3 regions of the Megamonas sp. Calf98-2 genome follow, and region 1 is predicted to be linked to each of the others. Evidence: riboswitches for the same ligand, from Rfam matches in the RefSeq annotation. Region 1 holds a riboswitch; each other region holds the start of a gene.
The links. Region 1 has a riboswitch for ZMP and ZTP ahead of BMX03_RS08285 (phosphoribosylaminoimidazolecarboxamide formyltransferase). Riboswitches for the same ligand answer to the same signal wherever they lie in the genome.
Positions count from the first base shown of each region.

Region 1 (9,675 bases):
TTTACCACTTTAGTTTTTATACCTGTTTCAGATGTTAATTTCTTATCAAAATCTAATAAAGATCCCATATCTGCCAATATTATAATACCTTTACCCTTATTTATAGCTAATGCCATTGATTTTAATTTTTTATATGTTTCATCAATACTTTGGGATAATGGCATATCTATTGCTTTCATCATATTAGTATTTAGCAACATATTACAGGTATTAGCAATACTTGTAGCTGTTGAATCTCCATGACATATTATAATTATTCCTATTTTATTATTGTCCGATATCTCCACTCTACTATGAAATAATAATAATGCTAAAAATCCTTTTTCACTTTCTGGAACAATTATTCCAAATTTATTACTAATTTTTTTCACTAAATCATTTGCTACACTAAATTCTTCTGGATGTTCTTTTTTTATCTTAAATAAATGTTGATTACTACTTACATTATTCTCTTCTACTCTCTTTATTAATTCTTGAATATGTAATGATAAACTAAATAAAAAATGATTAGAAAAATTAACTTGTAATTTTTCTCTTGCGTATTCTATAAACTGCATTGTTGCTAATACAATATCTTTAGATACTAATTTATAAAGATTATTTAAATTAGAATTTGTATTGTTAAAATGTTTACTTACACTACATAAATAATTATCAATATCAGTTTTTAATACATCTGTTATATTTTCTAGCGCTACTCCCTTTTGTTTTAAACTATCTAATTTCTTAGTTATAATTTCATATATATCATTTGTTTCTTCATATTCTATATTTTTACTATTAGGTCTAATAACTATATCTTCAGAAAACATATTTAAATAACTTGTAATTGATTTATCTAACTTTAAATAATTCAATAATACATCTCTAATTTCTTTATTTAACATTTGATATCCAACATATATTCGTTGATTATTTTGTAAATATTGTAAAAAAGCATTTGCACATAAAAGCTTTATTTCTGACCTTAATTGTCCAATATTACCTCCAATGAAATCAAATAATGCTAAAGCTTTTAAAACTTCTGGTGCTATTAATATTTCTTGTTGTAAATTTATTGCTTCAAAACGGAAAAATTGTTCTATAAGTTCTATTTTTTCCGCTATAGGTTTATCTTTATATCTTGGTAAAATTATATTTACTGGAACACGTCTAATAAATGTATTTAATAATGTAGTAGATGGATCTTCTGTAGTTGCTGCTATTATTAAAACATTACTTTTTCTTTTACTTCCATCTCCTAATCTATTATATTCACCTTTGTCCATAAGATAAAATAACATTTCTTGTCCATCTGGTGGTAATCTATGTACTTCATCTAAAAATAAAATTCCTCCATTAGCTTTTTCTACTAATCCTATTTTATCTGTATCAGCACCAGTAAATGCACCTTTCACATGTCCGAACAACTGCGATAATAATAACTGAGGATTATTAAAATAATCTGCACAATTAAAGGTTACAAAAGGATAATCTTTATTTTCTTTATTATTCATCAACAATCCATATGCATGCATAGCTTGAGCAAATGTTGTTTTCCCTACTCCACTTTCCCCTAATAATAGCGTATGTAATCCTTTAGGCGGATATACAATTGCTGCTTTTGCCTGTCTAACTTGTGATAGTAAACTACTATTATATCCTAATAACATTTCAAATGGATCATTTATAGATGTATTTAATATATATTCCCTTAATTCATTAAAAGTATATATATTTTTTATTGGTACATTATATTTTTTATTCATTTCATTTAATATTTCTTTATCTATAAATGTAACTGGTCTACTATTAATTTTTACTAATTTACCATTCTTACACAATAGATTTAATATACTACTAGCATTATTACGTAAAATACCATATTCATTTTGTATCTCTAATGCTGTTATACCTAAATTTTTACCATCTTTTAAACCCTTTATAAAAACCTCAACCTTACAATTGCGTTTTATAAAATCTAAAATATCATTTGCTTGACTCATCTTATACTCCTTATTTATTAGAATTTTTATAAAAAAGATAATATATACACTATTCATTTTATAATATATACACTAGCATAAAAATTATAATTTGTGTATATATTTTTTTATCTTTATATATTATTAATATACATTTTTAATATACATTAAGTTGGCACAAAAATTGCATTATAAATATTACAAAAATATATTTTAAGGAGGTGCTTGTTATGTCTACTTCTATGTTACATGAAGATTTAATATTTTTAAATTATAAAACTACTAACTTTAAAAATTTGATCGAAGAATTATCTCATATTTTATATAAAAAAGGTTATGTAAAAGAAAGTTATACTTCTGCTATTTTAGAAAGGGAAAAACAATTTCCTACTGGATTAAAAACACCTGGTATTAATATTGCTATGCCTCATACGTATCCAGAACATGTAATAAAACCTGCTATTTTAGTAGCTACTCTAGAAAATCCTATTGATTTTCATGAAATGGGTAATAGTTCTAATACTGTTCCAGCAAAATTAATTTTTATGTTAGCAGTTACAGATCCTAAAGGACATTTAGAAATATTAAGTAAGTTAATGTCTATATTTTCTCAAGAAGATAAACTTATTGATCTATATAATTCTACTCAAGCCAAAGAAATTATAGATAAATTAAATAAAGTTTTAAATTAAAAGGAGTTTGATTATCATGAAAAGAATTTTTGTAGCTTGCGGTTCTGGTGTTGCAACAAGTCAAACAGTTGCTTCTAAAATTCAATCTATGTGTGAAGATGAAGGATTAGATGTTTCTGTTGAAGCTGTAGATATTAAATCTTTAGAAAGTATTATTGATCAGTGTGACATTTATGTTTCAATTGTTTCTGACAATGCTGATGAATGGGATGTTCCAACTATTAAAGGTATTCCATTCTTAACAGGTGTAGGTATGGACGAAGAATTTGAAAAATTAAAAGAATTAATTGAAGCATAAAAAAAGCGGACTCTATGATATAAAACACCATAGAGTCCAAAAAAATATATATTGCACGACTATTATAACATAAAAATAATTCATTACAAAACTACAATCAAAGGAGGAAAACTGTATGTTTAATGATATATTAAATTATATTCTTGGCCTTGGAGCCGCTATATTTTTACCTATAATAATGATTATACTTGGTTTATGTGTAAAGATGAAATTAAAAAAAGCTATTATGGCAGGTCTTACATTAGGTATTGCTTTTACTGGTATGAATGTTGTTTTAGGCTTTATGTTTAGTAGTATTAGTCCTGCCGCTCAAGCGCTCGTAGAACGTACTGGATTAGAACTAACTGCTATTGATGTTGGTTGGTCCCCAATAGCTGCTATTGCTTGGGCATGGCCATTTGCTCTTTTTATGTTTCCTCTACAAATTGGTATTAACTTAGTTATGCTTGCTTTAAAATTAACAAATTGTTTAAATGTCGATTTATGGAATGTCTGGGGAAAAATATTAACTGCTACTTTAGTTGCTTATATTACTGGAAATATTGCCTTCGGTTTTATTGCTGGCGCAATTCAAATAATCTTAGAATTAATTAGTGGTGATTTAATTCAAAAAAGATGTTATGAAGCTACTAAAATTCCTGGTGTTACTTGTACTCATCCAATGTTTTTACAAGGTCCTATTTTATTTTTAATTAATCGCATTCTAGATTTTATTCCTGGTATCAATAAAGTTAACATTGATGCTAATGAATTAAAAAAACGTATTGGTATATTTGGTGAAAATAGTGTAATGGGATTCATTGTTGGTGGATTAATCGCATTTTTAGGTGGTTATGCTATTAAAGAAATTTTAATTACAGCAATGTCTGTTGCAACTGCAATGATTTTATTCCCAATGGTAGCAAAACTTTTCATGCAAGCACTTGCCCCTATTGCTGACGCTGCTGGTGCCTTTATGAAAAGTAAATTCAAAGGCCGTGATTTTTATGTTGGTTTAGATTGGCCATTTATGGCTGGCTGTTCTGAAGTCTGGGTTATTGCTATTGTATTGGTTCCTATTGAATTAATTCTTGCTGTTGTTTTAAGTCAATTAGGTTTAAATACATTAATTCCACTAGCTTCTATTATCAACGTTGTTTTAACACCACCAGCTATGATTATTGCTAGAAAAAATCTTGTTCGCATGTTTTTAATTTCTATTATTGCTACTCCATCTTATTTAATTGCTGCTACTCAGTTTGCACCACAAATTACAAAGATGGCTGCTGATACTAATACACTTCATGCCGAAGCAGGTCAATTCATATCTTGGATGCAAGTTGAAGCTCCTGAGTTTAGATGGTCTATCGTACATGCATTTAATGGCGATTTAACTGGTATTATTGGAATTATTATCTTTGCTATTTTATTTGCTTGGTATTTCCTAAGCATGAAAAAAAGCAATACTCAAGATAGTGCTAAATAAATAAATTACTTAAAATATTAATTTTGAAAGGTTATATAAATATGTTAGAAGAATTAAAAAAACAAGTTGTAAAATATGCTCTTCAAGCTGATAGAAGTGGTTTATGTAAACATAGATCTGGTAATTTTAGCGTTCGTGATCCTAAAACAGGATATGTATGTATTACTCCTACTGGAATGGATAGAGAAGAAATGACCTATCATGATGTTGTTGTTATAGATCTAGATGCTAATGTTATTGAAGCAGAAACTGCTCAACGTAGACCGACTAGTGAAAGTTTAATGCATTTGGAAGTATATAAACAACATCCTGATATCAATGCCGTAGCTCATACTCATTCAAAATATGCTACTGCTTTTGCTGTTCTAAAAAAACCTTTACCTGCCGTTGTTTATGAAATCTTAGGTCTTGGTTGTAAAGAAGGAATTGTTCCTGTTGCTGATTTTGGTAGACCAGGAACACCAGAACTAGCTATTAACACTGTAAAAGCTTTAGAAAAATCAGATGTTGCTTTAATGCAAGCACATGGTGTAATCGCTATTGATAAAGATTTAAAAGAAGCTCTCTTAAAAGCTAGTTATGTAGAAGAATTAGCTGAAATTTATTATCATACTCTTGTTATTAACAATGGTAATGAACCTCCTTATGTATCAGATAGTGAACTTCAAAAATGGGAATATCCTAAAGAAATTAAACTATTGGATTCATTAACTAGAACATCTTCAAAATAAAACTATAATAAGGAGGATATATTATGAAAAAATTAATTAATAAACCAGAAGACTTTGCTCGTGAAACAATAGAAGGAATTGTCTTAGCTCATCCAGAATCCTTAAAAATGGTAAATAATAGTTGGCACTGTTTAGTTCGTGCAGACGAAAAAAAAGAAGGAAAAGTAGCTATTGCTACTGGTGGTGGTTCTGGTCATCTCCCAGTATTTTTAGGATATGTTGGTTATGGTCTTGCTGACGGAGTAACTGTTGGTAATGTATTTGCTTCTCCAAGCGCAGAAGCTATGCATGAAGTTGATAAAGCTATTAATTCTGGTGCTGGTGTATTACATTTATATGGTCGCTATGGTGGCGATATTATGAATTTTGGTATGGCTTCTGATTTAGATGAAATGGAAGACATTCCTGTAAAAGAAGTATTAGTAACCGATGATATTGCTTCTGCACCTAAGGGTAGTGAAAATAAACGTCGTGGAGTTGCAGGTTTAGTATTTGCCTATAAATGTGCTGGTGCAGCTGCCGAAAAAATGTATAACTTAGACGAAGTTGCTCGTATAGCTCAAAAAACTGTTGATAATACAAGAACAATGGGCGTTGCTCTTACACCTTGTATTGTTCCAGAAGCTGGTAAAGCTACTTTCAGTATTGCTGAAGATGAAATGGAAATCGGTATGGGTATACATGGGGAACCAGGTATTCATCGTACTAAATTAATGAAAATTGATGATGTTGTTAGTAATATTATGGAAAAAATCCTTGAAGATCTACCATTTGAAGATGGTTGTGAAGTTGCTGTTTTAGTAAATGGTCTAGGTGGTACACCAAAAGAAGAATTATATCTTGCTTATCGTAAACTTTATCAAATCTTATCTGACAAAAATATTTCTATACATCGTAAATATATTGGTGAATATGCTACTTCTCTTGAAATGGCAGGAATGTCTATATCTTTATTAAAATTAGATGATGAATTAAAAGAAATGATTGATGCTCCTTGCTATTCTCCATTTTTTGAACAAAATCATTAATAAAGGAGGATTTTCTTATGGAAACTATTAATAAACTCAAATTAAAGGAAATTCTTGGTAATATTTTGGAGTCTATGCAAGATGCCAAAGATGAATTAATTGCTCTTGATGGTGCTATGGGCGATGGAGATTTAGGTCTTACTATGTGCAAAGGATTTGAAGCAATTTATCAAGAAATTGATATACTAGAAGAAACTGATATGGGGAAATTAATGATGAAATTAGGAATGAAAATGAATTCTGTAGTTCCTTCCACTATGGGAACATTAATTTCTACTTGTTTCGTAAAATCTGCACCAAAAGCCAAAGGCAAATCTGAATTAAATCTAACAGATTTAGTAGAAATGGGCAAAGCTGCTGTTGATGGTGTTATGCAACGTGGTGGTAGTAAAATCGGTGATAAAACTATGCTAGATGCTTTAGCTCCAGCAATTAATGCCTTAGAACAATCATTATCTGAAAATAAAACATTAGCTGAAGCTCAACAAGCTGCATATCAAGCATCAATAGAAGGTGTAGAAAAAACAAAAACTTTAAAATCTGTTCATGGTAGAGCTGCTTATTATAATGAACAATCTATAGGCAAGCAAGATCCTGGAGCTACTGCTGTTATGTATATTTTCCGTGGTATTGCTAAATCATTTTAAAACCTTTTCTTCTAAAAAAAGTCTAGAAATAACTTATATAAGTTATTTCTAGACTTTCTTATTTTTCTTATTATAAAGAAATCACTTCTGCTAAATGTCTTAAATCTTCTGGGTATTCTTTTTTATTAGTGATTGCATCACGTAAATCAATGCAAACAATATTTCCACGTTGCATACCAAAAACAATATTATGAAGTCCAGAAACAGCTGCAAGTGTTGCTTGTTCGCCTAATACACTTGCAAATACACGGTCATTAGCTGTTGGTGAACCACCACGTTGAACTAAACCTAAAACAGTCAAGCGTGTGGAAATTCCTGTTCTAGCTTCTAATTCTTTTACTAACTCTTGCATATTGCCAGTACCTTCAGAAGCCAAAATTACTAAATAAGATTTACCACCATCATGTAATTTTTGTACTTTATTGATAATTTTTTCCTTATCAAATTCTTCTTCTGGTACTATAACCATATTTCCGCCACCAGCAACGGCTGAATATGTAGCAAGCCAACCACATTTATTGCCCATTACTTCAATAATAAATGTACGACGATGTGCTTTTGCAGTATCACGAATTTCGTTGATTGCCTGTAAAATAGTATTTACAGCAGTATCTGTACCAATAGCATAATCTGTTCCCCAAATATCATTTTCAATAGTAGCTGGAATACCAATTACAGAAAATCCTGTTTCACGTTCAAATTCTTCTGCTCCACGTAAGCTACCATCACCACCGATAACAATCAAAGCATCAATATTATGTTTTTTTAGATTTTCATAAGCTAATTGACGACCTTCTTTTGTACGGAAACGCTTACAAAAACTTGTACCCAAGAAAGTACCACCACGCTGAATAATATCGGCTACAGATATAGAAGTTAATTCTTCCATATTATCATCAACTAAGCCTCTATATCCATCATAAACGCCCCATATACGCACGTTATTATTAATCGCAGTTCTCACTACAGCTCTAATAGCCGCATTCATTCCTGGTGCATCTGTACCACTTGTCAATACAGCAATATTTTCTACTGACATAAAAAAACCTCCTCAAAAATTAAAAGCATTTATATATTTTATTCGCTAAATAATAACTAATATCCTTGTAAAAATCCCTAAAAAAACAAAATCTCCAAATATTATTGCTTAGCTTGACAACTCATACTCTAAAATGATAAATTTTAGTTAACAATCTGTGTAACTGACGGAAGTGGAATTAACCACATGAAGCACAGATTTATACAGCCGACCGTCTGGGCAACAAAATCTAATAGTATTATATTTATTTTACAGGAGGAATATCGTAAATGAATTCTATGGAATTAAAATACGGATGTAACCCTAATCAAAAACCTGCTCGCGTTTTTATGAAAGATGGACAAGATTTACCATTCACAGTTTTAAATGGACGTCCAGGTTATATTAATCTTTTAGATGCCTTTAACAGTTGGCAATTAGTTCGTGAATTAAGAGAAGCTACAGGTCTTCCATCTGCTGCATCTTTTAAACATGTAAGCCCTGCTGGTGCAGCTGTTGCTGTTCCTTTATCTGAAACATTGAAAAAAATGTATTTCGTTGAAGGTATCGAACTCACACCTATGGCTACAGCATATATTCGCGCTCGTGGTGCTGACCGCATGTCTTCTTATGGAGATTTTGCTGCACTTTCCGATGAATGTGATGCTGCTACAGCTCGTTTCTTAGCCCGTGAAGTATCCGATGGTGTTATTGCTCCATCTTACAGTGCTGAAGCTTTAGAAATCTTAAAAACAAAACGTAAAGGTAACTATCTTGTAATTCAGATGAACCCTGATTACAAAGCACCTGAACTTGAAACAAAAGAAGTTTTTGGCGTTACTTTTGAACAAAAACGCAATGATATTAAAATCACTGAAGAATTATTCAATAACATTCCTACAAAAAATAAAAATATCACAGATGAAGCAAAACGTGATTTACTTATCGCTTTAATCACATTGAAATACACTCAATCCAATTCCGTATGCTATGCTAAAGACGGACAGGCTATCGGTATCGGTGCTGGTCAGCAATCCCGTGTACATTGCACTCGTCTTGCTGGTAATAAAGCAGATATCTGGCATTTACGTCAAGCACCTCAAGTATTAAACTTACCATTTAAACCAGATGTTCGCCGTCCAGACCGCGATAATGCAATTGATGTATATATCTCTGATGAATATATGGATTTACTCGGTGGCGACGATTGGAAACGCGTATTCACTGAAAAACCTCCAGTATTCACTAAAGAAGAAAAAGATGCTTGGCTCGCTCAGGTAAAAGGCGTAGCTCTTGGCTCTGATGCATTCTTCCCATTCGGTGATAACATTGAACGTGCTCATAAATCCGGCGTAGAATTTGTCGCTCAAAGCGGTGGTTCTATTCGTGATGATAATGTTATTGAAACTTGTGATAAATACAATATGGCAATGGCATTCGTTGGAATTCGTTTATTCCATCATTAATTTCTATAAATAGAATTATAATGAATATTAATCTTTTTTATTCAATATGTATTTTAATTTTAATAAGTATTTTTTGTATATTTTTTCTTAAATTATATAAAAAAACAAACTCATTAAAAATATATTTGATTTTACTTACACTTATTAGTCTAAATTTATATTATTCTAGTCATTCACCAATTACATCTTATCCAGATACATTACCAATAAAAGAAACTATCCACATGACTGATAAAGAAATTGTTTATACTATTGTCAAACAAGAACTATCTTATCATAAAAATAAAAGTCTTTTTGCTAATGGTAAAATCTTTGATTATAAAGATATCTCTGTATATAGTGTATCTAATGAACCAACTATATATT
Region 1 covers NZ_FOCY01000025.1:2,168-11,842, reverse strand. The annotation lists gene BMX03_RS08325 (sigma 54-interacting transcriptional regulator) at 1-1,985, opposite strand, end outside; gene BMX03_RS08320 (PTS sugar transporter subunit IIA) at 2,195-2,656, shown strand; gene BMX03_RS08315 (PTS sugar transporter subunit IIB) at 2,673-2,954, shown strand; gene BMX03_RS08310 (PTS galactitol transporter subunit IIC) at 3,070-4,419, shown strand; gene BMX03_RS08305 (class II aldolase/adducin family protein) at 4,461-5,150, shown strand; gene BMX03_RS08300 (dihydroxyacetone kinase subunit DhaK) at 5,174-6,178, shown strand; gene dhaL (dihydroxyacetone kinase subunit DhaL) at 6,196-6,825, shown strand; gene pfkA (6-phosphofructokinase) at 6,896-7,864, opposite strand; ZMP/ZTP riboswitch at 8,014-8,092, shown strand; gene BMX03_RS08285 (phosphoribosylaminoimidazolecarboxamide formyltransferase) at 8,134-9,309, shown strand; gene BMX03_RS08280 (hypothetical protein) at 9,435-9,675, shown strand, end outside.

Region 2 (7,410 bases), on a different contig from region 1:
AAATTGTTTTTCTTTTGTAGATAAAATATCAAAGAAAATAACTTGCATATCTAAGATTTCTCTTTGGTCTCCATCTTCAACTACATCAAAAATAATATTTTTACCAATTTGTGCTAAATCTTTCTTTTTCAAAGTCAAATTTGCAATAGTTTCTACTACCATTTTTACTTTATCATGACAATAGATATGTAATTTGCCTTCATATTTTCCTTGGTTCATTAACGTAGCTATCTTACGCACTACCCAAATTACACCGATAACATGGTCTGTATGCGCATGTGTAATAAATAAGTGATGGATTTTTGTCATATCTATTTGCGCTTTTTCTAATTGAGCTAAAATTCCATTTCCGCCACCAGCATCAACTAAAAAATATTCATCATCTATATTTAAGGCAAAACATGTATTAAAACATTTTGTAACCATAGCATTGCCTGTTCCTAATAAGATTAATTTTCTCATAGCTAGCACCTCTATTAACATAATAGTTGTTAGTATTTATTATAGCACAAAAGAATAAACTCTGGGTTTATTTCCTACATTTCATCTATGTATACAAATACTTACCTATAATAATACATAACCCAGTCTGTTACTTTTTATTTATCATTAAAGAAAGCCATATAATAATAATTTATTATTTACTAACATGTCTATTTTGTAGTAAACTTAATTAAGTTAGTAATTCGAAATATGCAGGTGATATAATTTGTTAACAAAAAATAAAATGTTCTTCATTATTAAGAAAGATTTATCATCGCTAGAAAATTTATTACATGAGACCGTTACATCTCCTGTTGACCTTATAACTGATATTGGAAATCATCTTATAAGCTCTGGCGGAAAACGTATTCGACCCGCCTTATATCTTCTGGCGACAAAGAGTAATCCTAATTTAGATAAAGATTATGTAATGCCTCTTGCTATGGCACTAGAAATGATTCATACAGCTTCTCTTGTTCATGATGATGTTTTAGATAATGCAGCTACTCGCCGTGGTTCTGCTACTGCCAATGCAAAATGGGGAAATAATATAGCCGTACTTACTGGCGACTATCTATTTGCTAAAGCATTTGCAGCCATTGCTAAAAATGATTATGGCACGCGAATTTCTGAGCGCTTAGCAACTATTGTCTGTGATTTAAGCGAAGGCGAAATCTTACAAAACCATTTTGGTTATACAATTCCAGACTCTATTGATATTTATTATGAACGCATTGCCAAAAAAACAGCCAATTTTATTGCTACTAGCTGTGAAATCGGTGCAATTGTTGCTAAATTATCAGCAAAAGAAATTGATGCTCTCCGTGAATACGGTTATTGTATCGGCATGGCATTCCAAATAGTTGATGATATTTTAGATTTAACCTCTGACTCTAAAAAAATCGGCAAACCTGCTGGAAACGATATTTTGCAAGGTGTAATCACTCTTCCTGTAATTCATGCCTATAAGCATGGCGAAAATAGCGAAGAGTTAAAAAATATCATCGAAAATCGTCAAATGAGCTTAGAAGAATTAAATCGTGCTATTAATATCGTAAAAAATTCCAACAGTATTGATTTTGCAAGACAAACTGTTACAGAATTTTTAAATCGCGCCAAAAATATTCTACCTGATAGCTTACCACAGTCAGTTAGAACATCTTTCATTGAAATAGCTGATTTTATTGGTAGCCGTGATTATTAAAATAAATTTTTACTGAGGTGACTTAAATGTTTGGTATTGGTTTTCCTGAACTTATCCTTATTTTAATCATTGGTCTTGTAGTATTTGGTCCTGGCAAATTGCCTGAAATTGGTCGTGCTGTAGGTAAAGGCTTACAAGAATTTAAAAAAGCCACTTCTGAATTATCAAATTCCGTTAATAATACTACTAATAACGCTTCTATAACTCCTACACCACCTAATCCAGCTAACCCAGAACAACCATCTGTAGCTCCTGTCTTCATGCAAGAAACTGCTACAGAAAAAAATACTACTACTGCAAAAACAGAAACAACAACACCTAAAACTCCAGTTGAATCTGAAAAAACTACTAAATAATCTATAATAATTGACAACTACTTTTTAAATTATATTCTTTATTTAGTACTAAAAATAAAAATAAAAGTGAAGGTGATTTAAATGTATAGTATTGGTATTCCTGAACTTGTATTAATCTTGGTTATCGCTTTAGTTGTATTTGGTCCTGGTAAATTGCCAGAAATCGGTAAAGCTGTAGGCAAAAGTCTTCGCGAATTCCGTTCTGCTTCTACAGAAGATAATACAAAAACTATTGATGCTAAAAATGAAGACGAAAAAAAAGATAAAAAGTGAGGTAGCAATTTATGTCTCAAGATATGAACGAACATACTTCTGCTAATACTGTTACTGCTTCAACTTCAGAAAATCTACCAACAACTGAAGTTAACGAGCAGACAACTACAAATAATGGCAGTATGTCCATTATTGCTCACCTTACTGAGCTTAGAAAACGCCTTATTCGTTCACTAATCGCTATAGGTATTGGTAGCTGTGTTGCTTATTATTTTATTGAAGACATAATGCACATCTTAACAGGCCCTGCTGGAAAGCTTTATTATATGCAACCAGCAGAGGCATTTTTTACTTATATTAAAGTTGCTGTATTTGTCGGATTTTTACTTGCTCTACCTATAGTTTTATATCAAATATGGCGATTTGTTTTACCTGCCTTAATCGGTATGGAAAGATATTTAATCTCCGTTATCGTGCCTATTTCGCTAATTTTATTTTTAGCTGGTTTAGCCTTTTCCTTTTTCTTTGTCATGCCCGCTGGGATAAAATTCTTAATGGGCTTTAGCACTGAAGAACTTCAACCTATGTTTTCGCTAAAACAATATTTTGACTTTGTCATTGCCTTTTTATTGCCATTCGGCTTTATCTTTGAAATGCCTTTAGCCATTATATTATTAGCCAAAGTAGGTATTATTTCTTCAAAATTCTTAGCAAAACAACAACGCATTGTAATCTTTTTAACTTTTGTTGTTGGTGCTATTATTTCCCCAACACCAGATGTTTTTTCCCAATCTATGATTGCTATACCTATGATTTTACTTTATGAAATAAGTTATGTCATAGTTCGTTTTGCTATGAAAAAATAATGTTAATCACTTACGCAATATAAATATAAAGGAGCGATTTTTTTGGCTTTTTATGATTTAAGAGAATTCATCAACGCTTTGGAGTCTCGTGGTATGCTCAAACGCATCAAAACTCCTGTTGATTGTAATTTAGAAATCACTGAAATCACTGACCGCGTTTCCAAAATGGAAGGCAAAAAAAATGTAGCTTTATTATTTGAAAATGTAAAAGGCTACGATATGCCTGTACTTATGAATGCTTTTGGTAGCATGGAACGCTTGGCACTTGCTTTTGGTGTAAATGACATCGAAGAAATTCCTAATGAACTTCGTGAAATCTTAAGATTACCTTATATTTCCCTTCAAAATAAAATGGATTTAATCCACATCATTCCAACTGCAAAACGTGCTATTAATTTCCCTAAATATGTAAAAAAAGCACCTTGCCAAGAAGTAGTTATCACAGATAATCCTACTTTAGATAAATTCCCTATTTTGAAATGTTGGCCTCAAGATGGTGGTCCATTCATCACTTTACCACTTGTATTCACTCGCAATCCAAAAACAGGTAAACGCAATGTTGGTATGTATCGTTTACAAAAATATGATGGTCAAACAACTGGTATGCACTGGCATCTTCATAAAGATGGTGCTAGCAACTATCGCGCTTATCAAGAAATGGGCAAAGATAAAATTGAAGTTGCTGTCGCTATTGGTACAGACCCAGTAATCACATATGCTGCTACTGCTCCACTTCCTCGTGATATCGATGAAATGGTATTTGCAGGCTTTTTACGTAAAAAATCTGTAGAAATGGTAAAATGTAAAACTGTTGATGTTGAAGTACCAGCTTGCAGTGAAATCGTACTTGAAGGATATGTAAATATCGGTGAAACTCGCCGTGAAGGTCCTTTCGGCGACCATACAGGTTATTATTCATTAGCTGATGATTATCCAGTATTCCACATCACTTGTATAACACATCGCAAAAATCCTATTTATTCTGCTACTATCGTTGGTAAACCTCCAATGGAAGATTGCTTCTTAGCTAAAGCTACAGAACGTATTTTCTTACCATTATTACAACAGACTTTACCTGAAATTCGCGATATCAATTTCCCTCTTGAAGGTGTATTCCATGATTGCGTAATGGTATCCATCAAAAAAACATATCCACAACAAGCTAAAAAAGTAATGCATGCTATTTGGGGTATGGGACAAATGATGTTCACCAAAATGATCATTGTCGTTGATGAACATGTTGACGTTCAAAAAGAAAAAGAAGTTTGGTGGCGTGTTTTCAACAATATTGATGCTAAACATGATATTGTAATGGTTGAGGGTCCACTTGACGCCTTAGACCACTCCTCACCAATGGCAAAATGGGGTACAAAAATAGGTATTGATGCTACAAAAACATGGCCAGAAGAAGGACATACTCGTGAATGGCCTGATGAAATTAACATGTCTGACGATATTAAAAAACTTGTAGATGCAAAATGGCAGGAACTCGGTCTTGAGTAAATTATCTGCTCATATTAATAATATAGCTCTTCATCATTCTGTATTTGCCCTACCCTTTGCTTATATGGGATTATTCCTTGCGGCAAAGGGTATCCCTACTTTTCACGATTTTTTATGGGTAACACTTGCAATGATAGGGGCTAGAAGCTCTGCTTTAGCTATGGATAATCTTGTCGATTTGAAATTTGATAAACAACAAAATCGCATGTCCAAGCGTCCATTAGTTACTGGAGCAATTAAACCTATTGAAGTAATTATCCTCATCATCGTCAGTCTTTGTATATTTTTATATTCTGCTAGTCAGCTAGCTCCTATTTGTCTAAAATTAACACCAATTTGTTTATTTTTCTTATTATTTTATCCATATACGAAAAGATTTACTTTTCTTTGTCATTATTTTTTAGGTGTAGCTTTAGCCATGGCACCTGCTGGTGGATATATCGCTGTTACAGGTGAATTGCCATTTGGTATTATTTTATTAAGTGGTGGCGTTTGTTTATGGATTGGTAGTTTTGATGTAATTTACGGTAGCCAAGACCGCCAATTTGATTTAGACCATAAACTTCATTCTATGGCAACACAATTTGGTGTAGCTAATGCTCATAAAATAGCAGCTTTTTTCCATTTTATTTCTATTTTATGTTTTATCGGTGCTGGAATCTATTTTGATTTATCCTTTATCTATTATATTGGTGTATTAATAGCTATCTTGACATTAATTTATCAACATAGCCTTATCACTCCATATGATTTCAGTCGTTTAACTCAAGTTTATTTCATGCGCAATGGCATTGTTTCTATTGTCATTTTTGTATTTACATTAATCGATATTTTAAGTTAATAAAGAAGGTGTTATTTTTGAGTGCACAAATTTTATCCGGAAAAATATTTGCTAGTGAATTTAAAGAAGAAGCAAAAAAACAAGTTTTAGCTTTAAAAGAACAATATAATATCACTCCTGGTCTTGCTGTAATTATCGTTGGTGAAAATCCAGCTTCTAAAGTTTACGTAAATAATAAACATCGCACTTGCGAAGAAGTTGGTATCTATTCTGAAGTTATAAGCATGCCTGCTGATACAACAAAAGAACAACTCATCGCCAAAATTGATGAATTAAATTATCGCCAAGAAATTCATGGTATTTTAGTTCAATTACCACTTCCAGAAGCTATTGCTAAAGAAGAAGCAGATATTTTAAATGCTATTTGCCCATTAAAAGATGTTGATGGCTTCCACCCTGTTAATGTTGGTAAATTGATGATTGGACAAGACGATGGTATGATACCTTGTACTCCATATGGTTGTTTAAAAATGCTTCAATCCGCTAAAATCAATATAGATGGTGCACATGCTGTTATCGTTGGTCGCAGTAATATTGTGGGTAAACCTATGGGACAATTATTACTCGCTCAAAATGCTACAGTTACTATTTGTCATTCACATACTCACAACCTCAAAGAAATTTGTCGTTCTGCTGATATTTTAGTGGCAGCTGTGGGCAGACCTCATTTTATCACTGCTGATATGATAAAACCTGGTGCTACTGTAATTGATGTTGGTATCAACCGCATTGCACCTAAAAAATTAGTTGGTGATGTAGATTTTGATAATGCTGTAGAAGTAGCTGGTGCTATCACACCTGTTCCAGGTGGCGTAGGTCTTCTCACTATAGCTATGCTCATGCAAAATACTATCAATGCTGCAAAATTACAACTTGCTAAATAAATTTGCCTTTGTTATAATAAAAGCATAATTTCATAAATAGTATGGAACTGACGGATTTTAGTGGAATTAACCACATGAACTGTACTATTATCAAAAAGTCGACCGTCTGGGCATAATAATATATGCTCAGGCGTTTTTTTATGCCTAAGCATATGTTTGGCAAAATTTATATTGCCTTTTTCCAAAATATATAATACTATCAAATTAGTTTAATTATTGGAGGTACTAAACCACATGAAAACAGACGTGCAAATTGCTCAAGAAGCTATTATGGAACCTATTGGTAAAATTGCTCAACATCTTGAAATTCCAGAAGATGAACTTGAATTATACGGAAAATATAAAGCTAAAATTTCTTTAAACTATTGGAACACAACTCTCCAACAAAAAGAAAATGGTAAACTTATTCTTGTAACAGCAATTAATCCAACTCCTGCTGGTGAAGGTAAAACAACTACTAGCATTGGTCTTGGCGATGCTCTTCATAAACTTGGCAAAAAAACTGCAATCGCTCTTCGTGAACCTTCCTTAGGTCCATGCTTTGGTATGAAAGGCGGTGCCGCTGGCGGTGGTTATGCTCAAGTAGTGCCAATGGAAGATATCAATCTTCATTTCACTGGCGATTTCCACGCTATAACATCTGCTCACAATTTACTTGCTGCTGTTATCGATAACCATATCCAACAGGGCAATGCTCTTGATTTAGATGTTCGTCGCATCACTTGGAAACGCGTTGTCGATTTAAATGACCGTGCTCTTCGCAATATCATCTGTGGTTTAGGTGGTAAAGCTCATGGCGTACCACGCGAAACTGGTTTTGATATCACTGTTGCATCTGAAATGATGGCTATTTTATGCTTGACTTCTGACCTTGAAGATATGAAAAAACGTCTTGGCAATATCATCATTGGTTACACTAGAAGCGGTCGTCCTGTTCGCGCTGAAGAATTAAATGTAACAGGTGCTTTAACTTTATTATTCAAAGATGCAATTAAACCAAACCTTGTACAAACTCTTGAAGGCACTCCTGCTCTTATCCATGGTGGCCCTTTTGCCAATA
Region 2 covers NZ_FOCY01000009.1:56,447-63,856, forward strand. The annotation lists gene BMX03_RS04140 (MBL fold metallo-hydrolase) at 1-462, opposite strand, end outside; gene BMX03_RS04145 (polyprenyl synthetase family protein) at 710-1,687, shown strand; gene tatA (twin-arginine translocase TatA/TatE family subunit) at 1,714-2,043, shown strand; gene BMX03_RS04155 (twin-arginine translocase TatA/TatE family subunit) at 2,125-2,316, shown strand; gene tatC (twin-arginine translocase subunit TatC) at 2,328-3,122, shown strand; gene BMX03_RS04165 (menaquinone biosynthesis decarboxylase) at 3,165-4,625, shown strand; gene BMX03_RS04170 (4-hydroxybenzoate octaprenyltransferase) at 4,618-5,466, shown strand; gene folD (bifunctional methylenetetrahydrofolate dehydrogenase/methenyltetrahydrofolate cyclohydrolase FolD) at 5,484-6,350, shown strand; ZMP/ZTP riboswitch at 6,384-6,469, shown strand; gene BMX03_RS04180 (formate--tetrahydrofolate ligase) at 6,585-7,410, shown strand, end outside.
Region 2: another riboswitch for ZMP and ZTP. It lies ahead of BMX03_RS04180 (formate--tetrahydrofolate ligase); the one in region 1 lies ahead of BMX03_RS08285 (phosphoribosylaminoimidazolecarboxamide formyltransferase).

Region 3 (3,302 bases), on a different contig from region 1:
TGCCTGGTCTTCCTAAAAAACCTGCTGCTGAAAATATGGATATCGATATTAACGGAAAAATTACTGGCTTATTCTAATTTTCTACGTTAATTATTAATTAAAAATCAAAACCCCAAAAGTTTGTTTAAATTAACTTTTGGGGTTTATTTTATCCTCTTTTATTAAATTTAGTCATATTTTTTAACAATCTAAGATTAATAATCATGGCGATAATGGCAAAAATCGCACCACCTAAACCAACAAAAGGCATAGGCACAAAATTTATGATTATTCCACCACAAGCTGAACCTAGTGCTATACCTGTATTAAAAGATACAGGATTTAATGCAGAAGCTAAAGTTATAGCTTCTGGTTTTTCTCTTGTGGCTGTCTTCAAAAAATGCAATTGTGCTGGTGAATTTTGTAAATACATTATCACACCCATGAGTAAAATATTTATCAAACCTAAAACTAAATGATAACTAGTAAAAATAAGTGCAAGTAAACATAGAGCTTGTAAGAAATATACCATTGGCATTTTCTTCATGCCACCTAAACTAGCTATTCTTCCTGAAAGTAAATTACTGATAATCGTACTAATACCAAATAAGCTCAATACTAAACTTGTCATGGAAATAGGAATTTGTATATATTGTTGTAAAATCGGTGTCAAATATGTATAAAATACATAACTTCCAGCAGCACCACAAATTACAATAAGCATACCATAATTTATACGCATACTTTTCAATAAAATAAATTGATTACATAAATTTGTTTTTTGTCCACTACCTACATTTGGTAAATAATGCCACAACATCAATAAAATACATATACTAACTACAGATAATAATATAAAAGTCATTTGCCAACTAAATATTTGACAAATAATCGTACCTATAGGCACACCAAAAACAGAGGCTATACTAAAACCTGCAAAAATCCAACTGATGACTTTTGGTTGATATTGAACAGTCGCTATTTCAGAAGCAAATGTCATCGAAATAGATAATATTGTTCCTGAAATTATCGCAGTTATAATTCTAGCTAATGCTAAAATATAATAATTACTCGCTAAAGCACATAAAAAATTTCCTAAGATAAAACCTATTGCTAATATCAATAATACATAATATCTGTTATAAGCACTAACTGCTGCTGTGATAAACGGAGTGCCTATTGCATAAGCAAAAGCAAAAACTGAAATTAAATTACCCGCCATAGTCAACGAACAATTTATATCTTCTGCTATATCAGGTAAAATACCCACAATTATAAATTCACTCGTTCCTAAAATGAAACTCAATAAAATTAAACTTAAAACAGCCATAGTATTATATGTTTTTTGTGCCATCAAGATAATCTTCACCTTCTCTAAAATACAAATTTATTTAAACATAAATTATACTTATTCAAAGGAAAAAATCTAGTATTTACAACCATTATTCATCATTTAAACTACAAAAATCACGATTTTGACTATATTGACTATTTATAAATGAAATTAATTTTATTCTTGACATAGATTAAATATTTGTTATAATAAAGCTATCAATTGAATAAGCACTGTGGAACTGACGGATTTTAGTGGAATTAACCACATGAACCGCATTGCTATAGAAAAGTCGACCGTCTGGGCAAAGAAAATTTTTGCCTAGATGGTCTTTTTGTTTTTAGGCATAAGTTTTCTTGTATTTTATAATTTTTTATTTTTACGAAAGGAAGATTATATAATGAAAAACAGATGGCTTATCGCATTATCCGCAATTGGTATTCATATTTGTATTGGTAGTGTTTATGCTTGGAGCGTACTCACTAAGCCAATCATGGCTCAAATGGGCTTTAGTCTTCAAGAAACTACATGGACATTTTCTATTGCAATTTTATTTTTAGGTTTATCCGCTGGTTTTTTAGGAACATTTGTTGAAAAAAATGGTCCTCGTATTAGTGGACTTACTGCCACTGCCTTCTTTGGTATTGGTATGTTTGGTACAGCTTTAGCTCTTCATCTACAAAACCTTATTTTACTCTACATCTGCTATGGTGTAATCGGTGGTATTGGTCTTGGTATTGGATATATCACTCCTGTTTCCACTCTTGTAAAATATTTCCCTAAAAGACGTGGATTTGCTACAGGTCTTGCTATCATGGGATTTGGTTTTGCAAGTTTAATTGCTGGCCCTATCATGCAAATTCTCGTTAGCAATTTTGGCTTAGTAACTAACTTCATCATTTTAGGCTGTGCTTATATATTAATCATGGGCGCTTCTTCTTTATATCTCGCTCCTCCACCAAAAGAATTCGTAGAAAAATATTTACCTACAACTGTCAAAACTTCTAATTCTATGGTTGAAATAAAACAATATAGCGTAGCTGAAGCTACTCGCGATTGGAAATTCTATGCGCTTTGGTGGATATTCTTCACTAATATTACTTGTGGTATTGGTCTTTTAGCTGTAGCTTCTCCTATGGCTCAAGAAGTAGTTCATATGAGCCCAATTGCTGCTGCTTCCATGGTTGGCGTTATTGGACTTATCAACGGTTTTGGTCGTATCGCTTGGTCTAGCGTTTCCGATTATATAGGTCGTAGAAATACTTATATTTTATTTTTCTTGATTGAAATTTTTGCTTTCTATGCACTCGCTAATACAACTGAAGCCTTTTTCTTCCAATTATTAGTTTTAATCATTGTTTCTTGCTATGGTGGTGGCTTCTCTTGTATGCCAGCTTATTTAAGCGATTTATTTGGCACAAAACAATTAAGCGCTATTCATGGCAGAATTCTCACAGCTTGGGGCATGGCTGGTATTGCAGGACCACTTTTATTATCCTTTATTCGTGAAACAACTCAAAGTTATGCACTTTGCCTCTATGTATTCGCATTTTTATTTATTATCAGCTTCATCATAGCTATAATATTAAAAATAAAAACAACTAAAAAAGAAAAACTCATTTCAAGCAAAACTATTGCTTAAGAAAAAAACTCACTCTAAATAAAGCCTAGTAGTTAAAATTAAACTAACTACTAGGCTTTATTTATGTGCTAAAATAATATTAACTATCAATATAGTTAAATCTCATTAATAAAAAATATATGTTTTTTATAGAAAGGTTAATTTATTATGTCTGAGCTCTTCCATGAATTTTTATCTACCAATTTTACCAAATGCGAGCGTAAAGCCCCTAAATTTATTTATGGGGATATAAGCTCGCTAAAAAACAATGATTCGATATCATTGTTTTTTATTGTATTATATTTTTAATAGTTATATAATACTTTTATGAAATATAAATCAAATAATAATATAGTATATTCTTGTAAA
Region 3 covers NZ_FOCY01000009.1:64,625-67,926, forward strand. The annotation lists gene BMX03_RS04180 (formate--tetrahydrofolate ligase) at 1-77, shown strand, start outside; gene BMX03_RS04185 (MFS transporter) at 149-1,333, opposite strand; ZMP/ZTP riboswitch at 1,540-1,625, shown strand; gene BMX03_RS04190 (L-lactate MFS transporter) at 1,713-2,954, shown strand; partial or broken gene tnpA (IS200/IS605 family transposase) at 3,261-3,302, shown strand, end outside.
Region 3: another riboswitch for ZMP and ZTP. It lies ahead of BMX03_RS04190 (L-lactate MFS transporter); the one in region 1 lies ahead of BMX03_RS08285 (phosphoribosylaminoimidazolecarboxamide formyltransferase).